Regions from separate parts of the Streptomyces sp. Je 1-332 genome, predicted to be linked through region 2. Evidence: riboswitches for the same ligand, from Rfam matches in the RefSeq annotation. Region 2 holds a riboswitch; the other holds the start of a gene.

What was found. Region 2 has a riboswitch for cyclic di-AMP ahead of ABXJ52_RS28105 (M23 family metallopeptidase). Riboswitches for the same ligand answer to the same signal wherever they lie in the genome.
Positions count from the first base shown of each region.
Region 1: it holds a riboswitch for cyclic di-AMP, as region 2 does, so the genes downstream of both, ABXJ52_RS17465 (M23 family metallopeptidase) here and ABXJ52_RS28105 (M23 family metallopeptidase) in region 2, are expected to answer to the same signal.

Region 1 covers NZ_CP160402.1:3,881,068-3,888,965, reverse strand. Annotated here, with positions in the region: gene ABXJ52_RS17485 (hypothetical protein) at 1-159, shown strand, start outside; gene ABXJ52_RS17480 (alginate lyase family protein) at 227-1,438, shown strand; tRNA gene ABXJ52_RS17475 (tRNA-Met) at 1,514-1,587, shown strand; gene ABXJ52_RS17470 (PP2C family protein-serine/threonine phosphatase) at 1,698-2,852, shown strand; cyclic di-AMP (ydaO/yuaA leader) riboswitch at 3,055-3,201, shown strand; gene ABXJ52_RS17465 (M23 family metallopeptidase) at 3,213-4,277, shown strand; gene ABXJ52_RS17460 (aldo/keto reductase) at 4,455-5,399, shown strand; gene ABXJ52_RS17455 (PrsW family glutamic-type intramembrane protease) at 5,396-6,772, opposite strand; gene trmB (tRNA (guanosine(46)-N7)-methyltransferase TrmB) at 6,883-7,668, opposite strand.
Region 2 covers NZ_CP160402.1:6,206,257-6,214,154, reverse strand. Annotated here, with positions in the region: gene ABXJ52_RS28120 (GNAT family N-acetyltransferase) at 1-2,875, opposite strand, end outside; gene ABXJ52_RS28115 (HPr family phosphocarrier protein) at 3,009-3,290, shown strand; gene ABXJ52_RS28110 (GntR family transcriptional regulator) at 3,433-4,119, opposite strand; gene ABXJ52_RS28105 (M23 family metallopeptidase) at 4,333-5,136, opposite strand; cyclic di-AMP (ydaO/yuaA leader) riboswitch at 5,149-5,311, opposite strand; gene ABXJ52_RS28100 (pitrilysin family protein) at 5,532-6,917, opposite strand; gene ABXJ52_RS28095 (pitrilysin family protein) at 6,914-7,898, opposite strand, start outside.

The DNA of each region.
Region 1 (7,898 bases), 2.3 Mb from region 2:
GTTTTCGCAGACCGGACGCTGTGGTGGGAAAACGTCGAGGATTCCTCGGTCACTCCTCGTCGCGTCACGCTCGAATCCTGGGACGAGGTCGTCGAAACCCTCCTCAAGCTCTCCCGAGGAGACATTGAGGGAGTGAATCAGCTCGATTGGCAGGAGTGACCGGTTTGCGCCCCCGTGGGACCCGAGTGACGCTGAGCCTGCCAGGTGGCCGATCCGGAGGTTCAGCATGGGTTCCGTACGACGGGCTCTCGTGATGGTGCTGGTGCCGTTGCTCGTCGGAGTCTCGGCGGCCTGTGGTGGGTCCGGTAGCGGGACCGGTGAGGCGACCGCGCGGGCGCGGCCCGCGGAGTTGGCCTTCGCGCACCCCGGAGTCCTCGTCAGCAAGGCGCAGCTGGACCGCGTGCGCGCCCATGTCGCGGCGCGCGAGCAGCCCTGGCTGACGGCGTTCGAGCGGATGCGGGACAGCAAGTACGGCGCGGACGACTACCAGGCCAAGCCGTACGCCGTCGTCGAGTGCCCGCCCGGGGCCCGCGCCGGCCGGGGCTGCGTCGAAGAGCGCGAGGACGCCATCGCCGCGTACACGCAGGCCCTGCTCTTCAACGTCACCGGCGACCGCGCGCACGCCCGGAAGGCCGTGCAGATCATGGACGCCTGGGCGCGGGTGATCACCCGGCACACCGAGGCGAACGCGGGCCTCCAGACGGCCTGGGCAGCCTCCTCGTGGGCACGCGCCGCCGAAGCCGTGCGTTACACCTACGACGGCTGGACCGACGGCGAACTCCTGCGCTTCGAGCGGATGCTGCGCAACGCCTATCTGCCCCAAGTGCGCGAAGGCGCCGTCGATTTCAACGGCAACTGGGATCTCCTGATGGCGGACGCGACCATCAGCATGGCGGTCTTCCTCGACGACCACGAGTCCTTCGAGAAGGCGGTGACGCACTTCAGGACCCGGGTGCCCGCCTACTTCTACCTGGAGTCGGACGGCCCGCTTCCCGTCTCGCCCGCGGGCAGCGGCATCAACACTCCGGAGAAGCTCCAGAAGTACTGGTTCGGGCAGAAGACCTTCGCCGACGGGCTCTCCCAGGAGACGTGCCGGAACTTCAAGCACGCCAGCTACTCGCTCGCGGCCACCGCGCACATCGCGGAGACCGCCTGGCATCAGGGCGTCGACCTGTACGGCGAGGTCAAGGAGCGGCTACGGGCCGCGCTGGAATTCCACTCCACGTACCAGCTGGGCGCCAAGGCGCCCGACTGGCTGTGCGGCGGCCGGGTGCAGCGTGACATGGGGCCCGACACGGAGGTCGGCCTCAACCACCTGCGCGAGCGGCTGAAGCTGGACCTGCCCCAGACGCAGAGGCTCACGGTCGAGCAGCGGCCCGAGGGGACGGACGACCTGTTCGTCGCCTGGGAGACGCTGACGCACGCGGAGAACGCCTGAGCGGGCTGGGTGAGCGACCGCCGCGCAGCCGGTTCGCTTTCACTCCCTCTGATGGCGTAGAGTTGCATTCAACGGCGCGGGGTGGAGCAGCTCGGTAGCTCGCTGGGCTCATAACCCAGAGGTCGCAGGTTCAAATCCTGTCCCCGCTACTAAAAACCGAAGGCCCGGATCCAGAAATGGATCCGGGCCTTCGGTCTTTTCATGACCCGCTCGGCCCACACCGGTCGCCCCGAGCCGCCGCGCCGGGAACCCTGAGTGAGTGGGGCAGCGAGGAGGAAACGGCGGGGGCGGTAAGCGTCCCGATGTCCGGCACGAGCGGGCGCTCGTGCGGGCTCTCCCCCTGCTGCTCATCGTCGTCGGGATCGTCTACGACGCGTCGACCCCGCCCAGGTTCACCGCCGTGCCCCTCTTCACGGCCGCCCCGCTCGTCGCGGCGCCCTTCTACTCGCTGATCAGCACCGCCCTCATCGGCGTCGGCTCCTGCGCCGCGGTGCTCGCCCTGCACTTCAAGACCAGCACCACCACCGACGTCGAGGCCGTCACCGAACTGATCACGGTGGCGACCGTCGCCGTCCTCGCCGTCGTCATCAACCGCGTCGTGCGCCGCAGCGACAAGCAGCTCGCCTCCGCCCGCTCCATCGCCGAGGTCGCCCAGCGCGCCGTACTGCCGCAGCCGGACCCACGGATCGGCGGTCTCGACGTCGCGGCGCGGTACGAGGCGGCGGAGGCCGACGCCTTCATCGGCGGTGACCTGTACGCCGTGCAGGACACACCGCACGGCGTACGCGTCATCGTCGGCGACGTGCGGGGAAAGGGCATGGGCGCGGTGGCGGCCGTCGCCGTCGTGATCGGGGCGTTCCGGGAGGCCGCCGAGCAGGAGGCGACGCTGGAAGCCGTGGCACAGCGCCTGGAGCGCGCACTCGCGCGGGAGGGCACGCGGCGCGACGGGCTCGACGCCTTCGAGGGGTTCACCACCGCCGTGCTCGCCGAGATCCCGCACGGCGACGGTCTGGTGCGCCTGATCAACCGCGGGCACCCGGGGCCGCTGCTCCTGCGCGGTGACGGCCGGCTGTGCGTCCTGTCCGCCACCGAGCCCGCGCTGCCGCTCGGTATGGGAGAACTGGGCGCCTGGCCGGACCGCGCGGACGAGACGGAGTTCCCGCCGGGGGCGATGCTGCTGCTCTACACCGACGGGCTCTCCGAGGCGCGTGACGCCCGCGGCGAGTTCTACAACCCCGCCGCTCGGCTCGGCGGCCGGATCTTCCCGGGGCCGCACGGCCCCGACGCGCTCCTGGCGACACTCGTCGAGGAAGTGCGGCGGCACACCGGCGGCGGAGGGACCGACGACATGGCGCTGCTCGCGGTGCGGCGGCCGATGTCACCAGCCGTGACCGAAGGACACCACTCCGCATAACAACTGACGCACTGTCAAGGAAATGTGAAGCTCCGGTGTGTGAAGAAGTGAGGGCAACTCGCCCCGTTCCGGACCCCGGTGTCCCGATAAGTACGGGCCGAAGCCGCTAACGATCAGCCGGAACAGCTTGGAATACGGCCCTGCTGTCTATTAACGTTCGATAACGCAGCGCGGTCGTCCCAGCCGTCACTCGAGTCGGCTCCGTGCGCACGCGCCTAATCCCGAAAGGGAGCCGGGGAACCACTAATTGGGGTGAATCGGGCATCTGTGCATCCGTGCCAGATGTTCGTAGGAGACCTTCCTGCTCCGAACCCGTCAGCTAACCCGGTAGGCGAGAAGGAAGGAAAGGAGTGCGCCCCAGTGGCGTCCAACCGCCCTGCCCCCCAAGGCGTGTACGTACCGAATGATGACGATTTCGGTGGGTACGACGATGATTCTTCCTGGGAGGAATGGAACCCCACCGAGGAGTCCATCCGTCCCGTCCGCGGCAGGCACCGCGTCCACAAGCGGGGCGGCGGCGGGCTCGCCCGCAGCTCCACGGTTCTCGGCGTAGGCGTCATCGCCGCCGTCGGCGCGGGCGGCATGGCCACCGCGCAGGGCGGCAAGCCCCCGGTGGCCATCGAGATGCCGGACGTCTCGGCCGTCACGGACTCGCTGCCGGAGGCCAAGTCGCTTCCGGGCGTGGGGGCCTTGATATCCGATGGCTCCGACGACTCCGCCGCCGCGGGCCAGAACGTGGCCGTGGCCGCAGCGCCTCTCAGCGCCGCCGGTGTCAGCACCACCGACGCCGAGCAGGGCACCACGGACGCGGGCGAGGCACTGCGGGCCCGCATCATGGAGCAGGCCGAGAACCAGCAGGACCAGGCGGACGACGCGGTCCAGAAGGCGGCCGAAGAGGCTGCCGTCAAGGAGGCCGCCGCGCAGGCCGCCGCCAAGCAGACCGCGGCCGAGAAGAAGATCGCCGCCGAGAAGGCAGCCGCGAAGAAGAAGGCCGAGGCGGAGCGCCTGGCCAAGCTCGCGAAGAGCTACACCCTTCCCGTCGCCTCGTACACGCTCACCGGTACCTTCGGTCAGCCCGGCTCCATGTGGTCCTCCGGCTACCACACCGGCCTGGACTTCGCGGCTCCGACGGGCACGCCCATCAAGGCCGTCCACTCCGGCACCATCAAGGAGGCCGGCTGGGCGGGGGCGTACGGCTACCGCACGGTCCTCGAACTCGACGACGGCACCGAGGTCTGGTTCTGCCACCAGTCCTCGATGAACGTCAGCGCGGGCCAGAAGGTCACCACCGGCGAGACCATCGGCCGTGTCGGAGCCACCGGCAACGTCACCGGCGCGCACCTCCACATGGAGGTCCACCCGGGCGGCGACGCCACCGGGGTCGACCCGGCGGCGTGGCTGCGCGGCAAGGGCCAGTCCCTCTGATTCCTCTGACCCCTCTGATCCCTCTGATCTCTCTGAGGTAATCCGGAACCCCGGCGGTCCTGGCGACAACCCCCCGACGTCAGGGCTGCCGGTTCGGCGTGCCCGCTGCCCGTGCACGGATGGAATCGGCGTCCCGGTGGGCGGAATTCCGTGGTCCGTACAGGCGTTGAGCCCCGTATGACTTCTCTCCGCAAGCTTGGCTCGTCCGACCTCGAGGTCTTCCCGCTCGCCCTGGGCGGCAACGTCTTCGGCTGGACGGCCGACGAGGCGCAGTCCTTCTCCGTGCTCGACGCGTACACCGCCGCGGGCGGCAACTTCGTCGACACCGCCGACGTCTACTCGGCCTGGGTGCCCGGCAACGAGGGCGGCGAGTCCGAGACGGTCATCGGCAACTGGCTCGCCGCGCGCGGCAACCGCTCCGACGTCGTGCTCGCCACCAAGGTCGGCGCACACCCCGACTACAAGGGCCTGTCCGCGAAGACCATCAAGTCCGGAGTCGAGGAGTCGCTGCGCCGCCTGCGCACCGACTACATCGACCTCTTCTACACGCACTACGACGACCCGGCCGTCTCCGTCGAGGAGATCATCGGCGCCCTCGACGAGCTGGTGACGTCCGGCAAGGTGCGCGCCATCGCCGCGTCGAACGTGACCCCCGAGCGGCTCCAGGAGTTCCTCGACTTCTCCGACCGCGAGGGCCTCGCGCGCTACTCCGTCCTTCAGCCGCACTACAACCTCGTCTCGCGCGACACGTACGAGGGCCCGCTGGAGCAGGTCGCCTCGCGCTCCGGCCTGGCCGCCGTCCCGTACTACGCGCTCGCCTCCGGCTTCCTGACCGGCAAGTACCGCCCGGGAGCGCAGGTCGACAGCGCGCGGGCCGAGGGCGCGGGCAAGCACCTGGACACCGACCGTGGTCTGCGCGTGCTCGCCGCCCTCGACGAGATCGCCCAGGCGCGCGGCGCCGAGCTCGCGACCGTGGCCCTCGCGTGGCTCGCCGCGCAGCCGACGGTGGCGGCGCCGATCGCCTCGGCCCGTACGGTCGAACAGCTGCCCGCGCTGCTCGCGGTGGGAGAGCTCGAACTGACGGAGGCCGAGGTCTCGGCGCTCACGGCGGCTTCCGCCTAGCCGCGATAGGGGTTGTACGCGGGGTAGGGCATCGCCGGCTGGGCGTACGGATATCCGTACGGGTGCTGCTGGGGGTGGGGCTGTTGGTATCCGTACGGCTGCTGGTGTCCGTGTGGCTGCCGGTATCCGTAGGGAGGCGGCATCGGTACGAGCACCGGTGCCGTCGCCTGCGCCGCGTAGGCCAGGGCGGGCCGGGCGGCCTCGCGGCGCTCCCACAGCGCGTGCAGCAACTCCCGCTCCCGCACGACGAAGTCGGCGCCCGCCTTGCCCCGGCGCCCGCGGTGGCGCAGGAGCGCGAGAGACGTCGCGTACGTCTCGTACTGCGCGACCGTGCGCGCCGCCGCCTTGCCCTGGGTGTACGAGGCGTAGTCGCGGGCGAGGGTGCGGGCGCGCATCGTGCCGAGGGCGTAGGGCTCGGGCGCGGTGAGCCAGCCGGCGATGGCGTACGCGGGCAGTTCGGCGCGCACGATGCGCAGGCCGCGCTGCCTGATCCAGATCACCAGCCAGGTGAGCAGTCCGAACGCGGGGAGCATGAACGTCGCGTACACGGCGAAGAAGCCGTAGTCCCCGAAGCCGGCCGAGCCGTTCCACAGGGCGTGCAGGCCCATCGCGAGGAGCAGTCCGCCGAGGGGGAGCACGACGCGGCGCCAGTTCTGCCGGTCGGCGCTGAGGGCGGCGACACCGAAGCCGATGCCGGTGAGCACCGTGAACAGCGGGTGCGCGAAGGGCGACATCACGACGCGCACGAAGAAGGTCGCCGCCGTCACGGACGCGAGCCCGGTGCCGCCGTTGAGCTGGTCGGCGCCGAAGGCGCTGCCGAGATAAAGGATGTTCTCGGTGAACGCGAAGCCGGTCGCGGTCACTCCGGCGATCACCACGCCGTCGACGATGCCGGTGAACTCGCGTCTGCGGAAGAGGAAGACGAGCAGGACGGCCGCTGCTTTCGCGCTCTCCTCGACGATCGGCGCTATGACCGTGGCGCCGAGGGTGTCCGCGCTGGTGGGGTCAGCCGTGGCGGTGGCTATCCAGCGGGTCGCGAAGCTGTTCGCGACGATGGCTATGAGGGCGGCGGCGCAGGCCCCCCAGGCGAAGGCGAAGAGCAGATTCCGCCAGGGGCCCGGCTGGACCCGTTGCAGCCAGCGGAAGGCGGCCACCAGGAGCGGCACGGGCAGCGTCGCGAGGCCGAGCCCGACCAGGAAGCCTTCGGTGCCGGTCTGTTCCCTGACCAGGGCCAGGATGACGAGGCCCGACAGGGCGAGCAGGGTGACCAGGGCGGCCGCGCGTATCGCCCGGCGTTGCCACCAGCGCGCGTGCCGCAGCCCGGCGGGCCCTGCGGGGGGCGTCGGGTGCGGGAGCGGAGAAGGGGTGGCCACCCGTTGACCCTAACGAGGGACGGGGGTGGGCCGCGACGGTGCCTCGGGCCAGGTGGCCGGTATCTCAGTCCTGGCCGGGTATCTCAGTCCTGCTGTCGGGCGTCTCGGCCTTACCTGCCGGATGTCCGGCGGAACAGCAGGTCGTGGACGACGTGTCCCTTGTCCAGGCCCTGGCCCTCGAAGCGGGTGAGGGGGCGGAAGGAGGGGCGGGGCGCGTACCCGCCGTCGGGCTGGGTGTTCTCGAACGCGGGGTGCGCGGTGAGCACGTCCAGCATCTGCTCGGCGTACGGCTCCCAGTCGGTCGCGCAGTGCAGCAGGGCGCCGGGCTTGAGGCGGGGTGCGGCGAGGTCGAGGAAGTCGGGCTGGATGATGCGGCGCTTGTGGTGGCGGGCCTTGGGCCAGGGGTCGGGGAAGTAGACGCGGAGGCCGTCGAGGGAGCCGGGCGGGAGCATTTCGCGGAGCAGGATGACGGCGTCGCCGTTCGCGACGCGGATGTTGGTGAGGTTGTTCCGCTCGGCGAGGCCGAGGAGGTTTCCCTGGCCCGGGGTGTGCACGTCCACGGCGAGGATGCCGGTGTCGGGGTCGTCGGCGGCCATCTGGGCGGTGGCCTCGCCCATGCCGAAGCCGATCTCCAGTACGACGGGGAGCTCGGCTTGCTCGGTGCCGAACAGCTCGACGAGGTCGAGCATGCGCTGTCCGTCGATGTCCAGGCCCCACTTGGGCCACAGCCGCTGGAGCGCGTCCGCCTGGCTTGTGGTGACGCGGCTCCTGCGGGGCTGGAAGCTGCGGATCCTTCGCTCGAAGTGTGAGCCCGCGGGGTCGGGCGAGGGCCCGTCGGGGAAGCGGGGCTCGCCCTTCGGGCGGGGGGCGCTGGGGGTGGTGGGTGAGTCAGACACAGTGGGGGGATTTTATCTGTCCCCAACCCCACCCCTTCCCGAAAACTCGCTCGGCGCGAGGGCCTCGGTGGCCGTCATCACCGGCTCCGCCGAGTTCGTCCTCAAACGCCGGACGGGCTGAGAACGAATTCCGCTGCGGGGCAATCGGGTGGGTGGGCGGGAAAATTAGCCCCTCCGGCGTTTGAGGAGCGGGGGTCTGGGGGCGGAGCCCCCAGTTTCGGGAAGGGGCG
Region 2 (7,898 bases):
AGGCGCCGAGTACGGAGAGGCCCCGCTGGGCGACGACCACGGGCTCCAGGGACACGGCGACCACCTCGGGATGGTCGTCCACGAGACGCGAGACCCGCTGGAGCAGTTCCTCCAGGGCCGGGGTGTCGACCGGCGCGGAACCGCGCCAGCCGAAGAGGAGCGGCGCGGTCCGGATGGACCTGACCAGGGAACCCGCGTCGCGCTCGGTGACCGGGACCAGGCGGTGCCCGGTGTCGCCGAGCAGCTCGGACGCTGCGCCGGCGAGCCCGAACGAGAGCACCGCTCCGGCCGCCGGGTCGATGACCGCGCGGACGACGGTGTCGACGCCGCGGGGCGCCATCGCCTGCACGACGGGCCGCAGCTCGGCGGGTTTGCCGAAGGCCTCGGTCAATTCGACGTAGGCCCTGCGCAGTTGTTCCTCGTCCGCCAGGTCGAGCCGCACGCCTCCGAGGTCGGCGCGGTGGCGCAGGTGCGGGGCCGTGGTCTTGAGGGCCACGGGGTAACCGAGGGTGCGGGCCGCCGCCACGGCCGCGCCCGGGTCGGGCGCGGGCAGGGCGTCCCGTACGTCGATGCCGTACCGCCCGAGGAGTTCGCGGGCGTCGTCCTGGGCGAGGGTGGCACCGCGGGGATCGTCCTGCGCGGCGAGCAGCTCGTCGATCCGCCGGGCGGCCCCGCTCTCGTCGATGTCCTCGTACTCGTGCACCTTCCCGGGCTCCTTGGCCTCACGCCGCCACTGGGCGTACTTCACGGCTTCGGCGAGGGCTCGGACGGCGCGTTCGGCGGCGGGGTAGGCGGGGATGCGGTACGGCTGCGCCGGGCTGGGAACGGCTTCGGAGGCAGCCGGAAGCGCGCCCCCTGTGTCCGGCGCCGCTGCGTGCGCCTCCGCGGCGGGCGCGCTATCGCCAGCCGCCGTTGCTGTGGGCAGGCGTTCCGCAGGGCGGGACGGGTGGGCACAGCGCTCACTGCCGGGTGCGGAGGGAATCGAGGCTGGGGCGTCAGGGCGGGTCCTGCTGGCGGCAGCCAACGCTTCGGCGAGGCCGCCGAGTTCCACGTGCACCACGGCTACCGGCTTCGCGGGGCACCCGGCGGCAGCCGCCCGCAGCGCGGCGGCAAGCTCCTCCCCCTCGGGGGACCCCGTGGCCCCGTCCTCCCCCACCCAGGGGATGGCGGTGACGATCACCGCGTCGCAGGCCTCGTCCGAGAGAGCCTCGGAAAGCGCCGCCCGGAAGTCGTCCGGGGTGGCCCCGGTGGTCAGATCCACCGGCGGCAACGGCCGAAGCCCATCGGCGACACACGCGTCGTACGTAAGAAGCCCGAGCGACTCGGAGTTGCCGAGGATGGCCACCCGGGGCCCGGACGGCAACGGCTGTCCCGCGAGCAGCAGCCCCGCATCCACCATCTCGGTGACGGTCTCGACCCGGATGACCCCCGCCTGGCGCAGCAGCGCCGACACCGTGGCGTGCGGAAGCCGCGTGGCCTGCACCGCGTGCCCCGTGGGCGCGATCCCGCTGTGCCGCGCCCCCTGCACCACCACCAGCGGCTTCGCGGTCGCCGCACGCCGGGCGAGCCGGGTGAACTTACGCGGGTTGCCGATGGATTCGAGGTACATGAGGGCGACATCGGTGTCCGGGTCCTCGTACCAGTACTGGAGGACGTCGTTGCCGGACACATCCGCGCGGTTGCCCGCGCTCACGAAGGTCGAAAGGCCCGCACCACGCCGGTGGAGCCCGGAGAGGAGTGCGATGCCGATCGCGCCGGACTGGGTGAAGAGACCGATCCGGCCGCGCTCGGGAGGATGCGGGGCGAGCGACGCGTTGAGCCGCACGTCCGGCGACGTGTTGATGACCCCGAAGGCGTTCGGGCCGAGGATGCGCGTGCCGTACGACCGCGCCTGGCGCACCAGTTCGCGCTGCCGCTCCCGCCCTTCCGGACCGCTCTCCGCGTACCCGGCGGAGATCACGACGAGCCCGAGCACCCCGCGCTCACCGCACTCGGCGACGGCCTGCGGCACCCGCTCGGCGGGCACGGTGACGACGGCGAGCTCGACGGTCTCCTCGATGTCCCGCACGGAGCGGTACGCGGGCACTCCGTCGACCTCGGTGCCCTCCCCCTCCTCGAAGTCGAACGCGCTGTTCACCGCGTACAGCCGCCCCGTGAAGCCCGCCTCGCGCAGGTTCCGGAGCACGCTGCGCCCCACGCCGCCCTGCGTGCGCCCGACGCCGATCACGGCGACCGACTTCGGCGTGAGCAGCCGCTGCACCGACCGCGCCTCGGCCCGCTGCTCACGAGCGCGCTGCACGGCGAGCGAGCGGTCGGTCGGCTCCAGATCGAATTCGAGTCGTACGACGCCGTCCTCGAAGCTGCGCTTCTGTTGATACCCCGCGTCAGTGAACACCTTGATCATCTTGGTGTTGGCGGGCAGCACCTCGGCCGCGAAGCGGCGGATGCCGCGCTCCCTGGCGACGGCGGCGATGTGTTCGAGGAGGGTGGAGGCCACCCCCCTGCCCTGGTGGGCGTCCTGCACGAGGAAGGCGACCTCGGCCTCGTCGGCGGGCGCGCTGGCGGACATGCCGCGCTCGTCGATGCGGTCGAAGCGCACGGTGGCGATGAACTCGCCGCCCACGGTGGCCGCGAGACCCACCCGGTCCACCTGGTCGTGATGGGTGAAGCGGTGCACGTCCTTGGCGGACAGCCGGGGGTAGGGCGCGAAGAAGCGGTAGTACTTCGACTCGTCCGAGACCTGCTCGTAGAAGCTGACCAGGCGGTCCGCGTCCTCGGCCGTGATCGGCCTGATCCGGGCGGTGCCTCCGTCACGCAGGACGACGTCGGCTTCCCAGTGGGAGGGGTATGCGTGCCGGTCCGACGGGGTCTGCATGGGCCCAGAGTACGGGTCGCGGCGGCGCCGCGACCGGGGCAGGCTAGGAGACGTCGAACGGCCGGCGGAGCACTCGTGACGGCATGAGACACTGGTCTAGACAACTGTGAGTCATCTGGAAGGGCAGCAACACATGGCTGAGCGCCGCGTCAACGTCGGCTGGGCCGAGGGCCTCCACGCCCGACCCGCCTCCATCTTCGTCCGCGCGGCCACCGCCGCCGGCGTCCCCGTGACGATCGCCAAGGCTGACGGCAACCCCGTGAACGCCGCCTCCATGCTCGCGGTGCTCGGTCTGGGCGCGCAGGGCGGCGAGGAGATCACCCTCGCCTCCGACGCCGAGGGCGCGGACGCCGCTCTCGACCGTCTGGCGAAGCTGGTCGCGGACGGCCTTGAGGAGCTTCCCGAGACCGTCTGATAAAGACTGGAACTCATACGCTGAAGGGCCTGCCCCGAAATAGGGGTTGGCCCTTCAGTGTTTTCTTGCCGCTATTCGGGCAGCAGAAATAATGCCCCGCCCAATAGCGCTTCTATGCACTTCTTTGTATACGGCGCCTCTGTTAAAGCCGAAGACCCGCTGTGTTTACGGAAGGTTGCGAACCCCTCACACCGGAAAGCTGGCGCACGAAGCGCGGCCGGTGCGCGGAGGCCGTCCGCTCCACGTGCTGAGCGGTGAGCGCACGGGCCCGCTCCGCGTCCCCGCGGGCGACCGCGTCGACGATCGCGGCGTGCTCCGCCCAGGCCTCGGCGGGGGCGGCCGTCGCCTCGACCACGTACATCCACGCGATCTTGTGCCGGAGCTGGGTGAGCAGTGCCGTGAGGCCGGGGCTGCCGGACGCCTGGGCGAGCGTCTCGTGGAACCAGCCGTCCAGGGAGCGCAGATCCTCGCTCCGACCGTGCCTCGATCGCTCCTGGCCGAGCCTGACGAGGCCGCGCAGGACCTTCAGGTGCGCCTCCGTGCGGCGCTGTGCGGCGCGGGCCGCGCCCAGCGGCTCCAGGAGCGCGCGGACCTCCAGGAGGTCGGCAGCGTCCCGCTCGGTGGGCTCGGCGACGCACGCGCCCGCGTGCCGGCGCGTGACGACGAAGCCCTCGGCCTCCAGGGTGCGCAGGGCCTCGCGGACAGGGACGCGGGAGACTCCGTAGCGGCGCGCGAGCAGTTCCTCGGTGAGCCGGCCGCCCCGTTCGTAGACACCGGAGACGATGTCGTCCCGGATGGCCGTGCATACCGAGTGCGCGGGAATGTGCATGACTGACCTCCGCCTTAATCCCCGCGAAACGCGGTCGATCGACGCCTGCTCGGCGACTCTATTGCAGAGCGGCCGAATTTCCGACGGTCGGCCGAAATCCGGGGATACTTTTGGCCAACGGAGATACGGGAACGGCGAAAGCCCCGGCTCTCGACGAACCGGGGCTTTCGGTGAATCAGGTGCGCTTCGTGCGACCGCCTTGGATCTCCGGGATCAGACGTTGACGCCGTGCGAGCGGAGGTAGGAGACCGGGTCGATGTCCGTGCCGTAGTCCGCGCCGGTGCGGGCCTCGAAGTGCAGGTGCGGGCCGCTGGAGTTGCCGGTGGAGCCGGAGAGGCCGATCTGCTGGCCCGGAGTGACCGCCTGGCCGACCGTGACACCGAGGGACGACATGTGGCCGTACTGGGTGTACGTGCCGTCGTTCATCTTGATGACCACGTTGTTGCCGTAGGCGCCGCCCCAGCCGGCCTCCACGACGGTGCCGGAGCCGACCGCGTGGACCGAGGTGCCGGACGCGGCGTGGAAGTCGACGCCGGTGTGGCTGCCGGAGGACCACATGGCGCCACCGGTCTGGTAGCCCGTGGAGATGGTCGAGCCGGTGATCGGCGACACGTAGCTGTTGAGGCGCTTGCGCTCGGCCTCGCGCGCGGCACGCTCCTTGGCCTCGCGCTCCTTCTTGGCCTTGGCCTTCGCCGCGGCCTCGGCCTTGCGCTTGGCCTCCTCGGCCTTCTTCTTGGCGGCCTCTTCGGCCTTCTTGGCCGCTGCGGCGTCGTCGGCGGCCTGCTGCTGGGCAGCGGCCTGCGCGTCGACGCTCTGGGCGAGCGAGTCGCCCACGGAGATCGCCTGGGTGAGGCCGGTGTGCTGGGGAGTCACCGCGTCGTCGGCGGCGAGCGCCGGAGCGGCCAGGCCTCCGATGACACCGGTGGTGGTGAGGGCGGCGACGCCCGCCACGTTCGCGGTCGTACGCGTGAGGCGGCTCGGGCGACGGTGCTTCCCGGTGGCACGGGTGAACGCCATGAAGCGGCTGATCCTTTCCTTCCTTCTCGCCTACCGGGTTAGCTGACGGGTTCGGAGCAGGAAGGTCTCCTACGGGTCCCTCACCTCACGGCGAGGTTCCCGATTCACCCCAAGGGACATGTGGGTCCCCGGCTCCCCTGGCTCGCGCCGTACGGGGACTCGGCGATGACTGTCCGGTGCCGCGGGCGCGGCGTACTGCATGACGAACAGCCGGACCAGACGCTAAGCGGGTCATCTTTCAAACGACAAACGGATCAGAGCTTTTGTAGCGCACGCCACAGGTCAGACACGTAACCTCCATACCAATTCGGACATATGAGGACCCCAGTAGCGTTTTCTCGCCACCGGGGCCCCGATATGTCCTGACTGTCACTCAGTCCGCGCGCACCCCGCGCTCACCCCGTGACCACACTCACTTCACCGATACCGAGCGCCCTGACGGGCTCCTCGATCTGCGAAGCGTCTCCGACGAGCACCGTCACCAGACGGTCCACGGGGAAGGCGCTCACCACGGCGGCGGTGGCCTCCACGGTGCCGGTCTCGGCCAACTGGCGGTACAGCTGGGCCTGGAAGTCGTCCGGCAGGTGCTGCTCGACCTGGTCGGCGAGGGTGGCCGCGACGGACGCCGCCATCTCGTACTTGAGCGGGGCCACGCCCACCAGATTTTGCACGGCGACGTCGCGCTCGGCGTCCGTGAGGCCGTCGGCCGCGAGGGTGCGCAGGACCTTCCACAGGTCGTCGAGGGCCGGACCGGTGGACTCGGTGTCCACGGAGCCGCTGATGGCGAGCATCGCCGCGCCGCTGCCGTCCGGAGCGGAACGCAGGACCTGGGCGAACGACCGTACGCCGTAGGTGTATCCCTTCTCCTCGCGCAGGACGCGGTCCAGGCGTGAGGTGAGGGTGCCGCCCAGGCAGTACGTGCCGAGCACCTGGGCGGGCCAGACGCGGTCGTGCCGGTCCGGGCCCACGCGGCCGATGAGCAACTGCGTCTGGACGGCTCCCGGGCGGTCCACGATGACGACACGTCCGGTGTCGTCCGCGGTCACCGGGGGCACCGGACGCGGCTCGGCGGTGCCACCCGTCCAGGCGCCGATGGTGTCGGCGAGAACGGCGTCCAGGTCGACGCCGGTCAGGTCGCCCACGATCACGGCGGTCGCCGTCGCGGGACGCACGTGCTTCTCGTAGAAGGTGCGCACGGCGGCCGAGTCGATGGCCGTGACCGTCTCCTCGGTGCCCTGGCGGGGGCGCGACATGCGGGAGGTCGCCGGGAAGAGCTGCCGGGACAGCTCCTTTGCGGCGCGGCGCCCCGGGTTCGCTGCCTCGTGCGGGATCTCGTCCAGGCGGTTGCGTACGAGGCGTTCGATCTCGCTGTCCGCGAAGGCGGGGGCCCGCAGGGCGTCGGAGAGCAGGCCGAGCGCCTTCGGGAGGCGCGAGAGCGGGACTTCGAGGGAGACCCGGACGCCGGGGTGGTCGGCGTGCGCGTCCATGGTGGCGCCGCAGCGGTCGAGTTCGGCGGCGAAGTCCTCGGCGGAGTGCTTGTCGGTGCCTTCGTTGAAGGCCCTCGCCATGATCGTGGCGACGCCGTCCAGGCCCGCGGGCTCGGCTTCGAGCGGCGCCTCGAGGTGGACCTCCACGGCGACGACCTGCTGGCCGGGGCGGTGGCAACGCAGCACGGTGAGGCCGTTGTCCAGGGTGGCGCGCTCGGGCGCGGGGAAGGCCCACGGCCGTGCGGTGCCCGCCTGGGGCTGCGGGTGGAACTGCATCGTTGCGGCCTCGCTCACTTCGCCGCCTCCTCTTCGTCCTCGTCGGTGGCTTCGTCGGCCTCGGGGGCGATGGGTTCGTACACGAGCACCGCGCGGTTGTCGGGCCGCAGGCGGGCCGCCGCGGCCGCCTTGACCTCTTCGGCGGTGACCTCCAGGACGCGCTTGACGGCGGTGAGGGCGAGCTGCGGGTCACCGAACAGGACGGCGTACCGGCAGAGTTCGTCCGCGCGGCCGGAGACCGTGGAGAGGCGGTCGAGCCACTCGCGCTCCAGCTGTGCCTGGGCGCGCTCCATCTCCTCGTCGGTGGGGCCCTCTTCCGCGAAGCGGGCGAGCTCCTCGTCGACGGCGGCCTCGATGACCGGGACCTCCACGTCGCCCGACGTCTTCACGTCCAGCCAGCCGAGCGAGGGGGCTCCGGCAAGCCGCAGCAGGCCGAACCCGGCCGCCACGGCGGTGCGGTCGCGGCGCACGAGGCGGTTGTAGAGGCGGGACGACTCGCCGCTGCCGAGGACCGTGAGCGCCAGGTCGGCCGCGTCGCACGCGCGCGTGCCGTCCTCCGGGAGGCGGTAGGCGGCCATCAGGGCGCGGGCCGGGACCTCTTCCTCGACGACCTCGCGCAGCTCCTTGCCGATGATGTCGGGCAGCGAGCCGTCGCGCGGCGGCTGCTTGCCGTCGTGCGAGGGGATCGACCCGAAGTACTTCTCCACCCAGGCGAGCGTCTGCTCCGGGTCGATGTCGCCGACGACCGAAAGGACCGCGTTGTTGGGCGCGTAGTACGTACGGAAGAAGTGCCGCGCGTCCTCCAGCGTCGCCGCGTCCAGGTCCGCCATGGAGCCGATCGGGGTGTGGTGGTAGGGGTGGCCCTCGGGGTACGAGAGGGCGGTCAGCTTCTCGAACGCCGTGCCGTACGGGACGTTGTCGTAGCGCTGGCGGCGCTCGTTCTTGACGACGTCCCGCTGATTCTCCATGGATTCTTCGTCGAGCGCGGAGAGCAGCGAG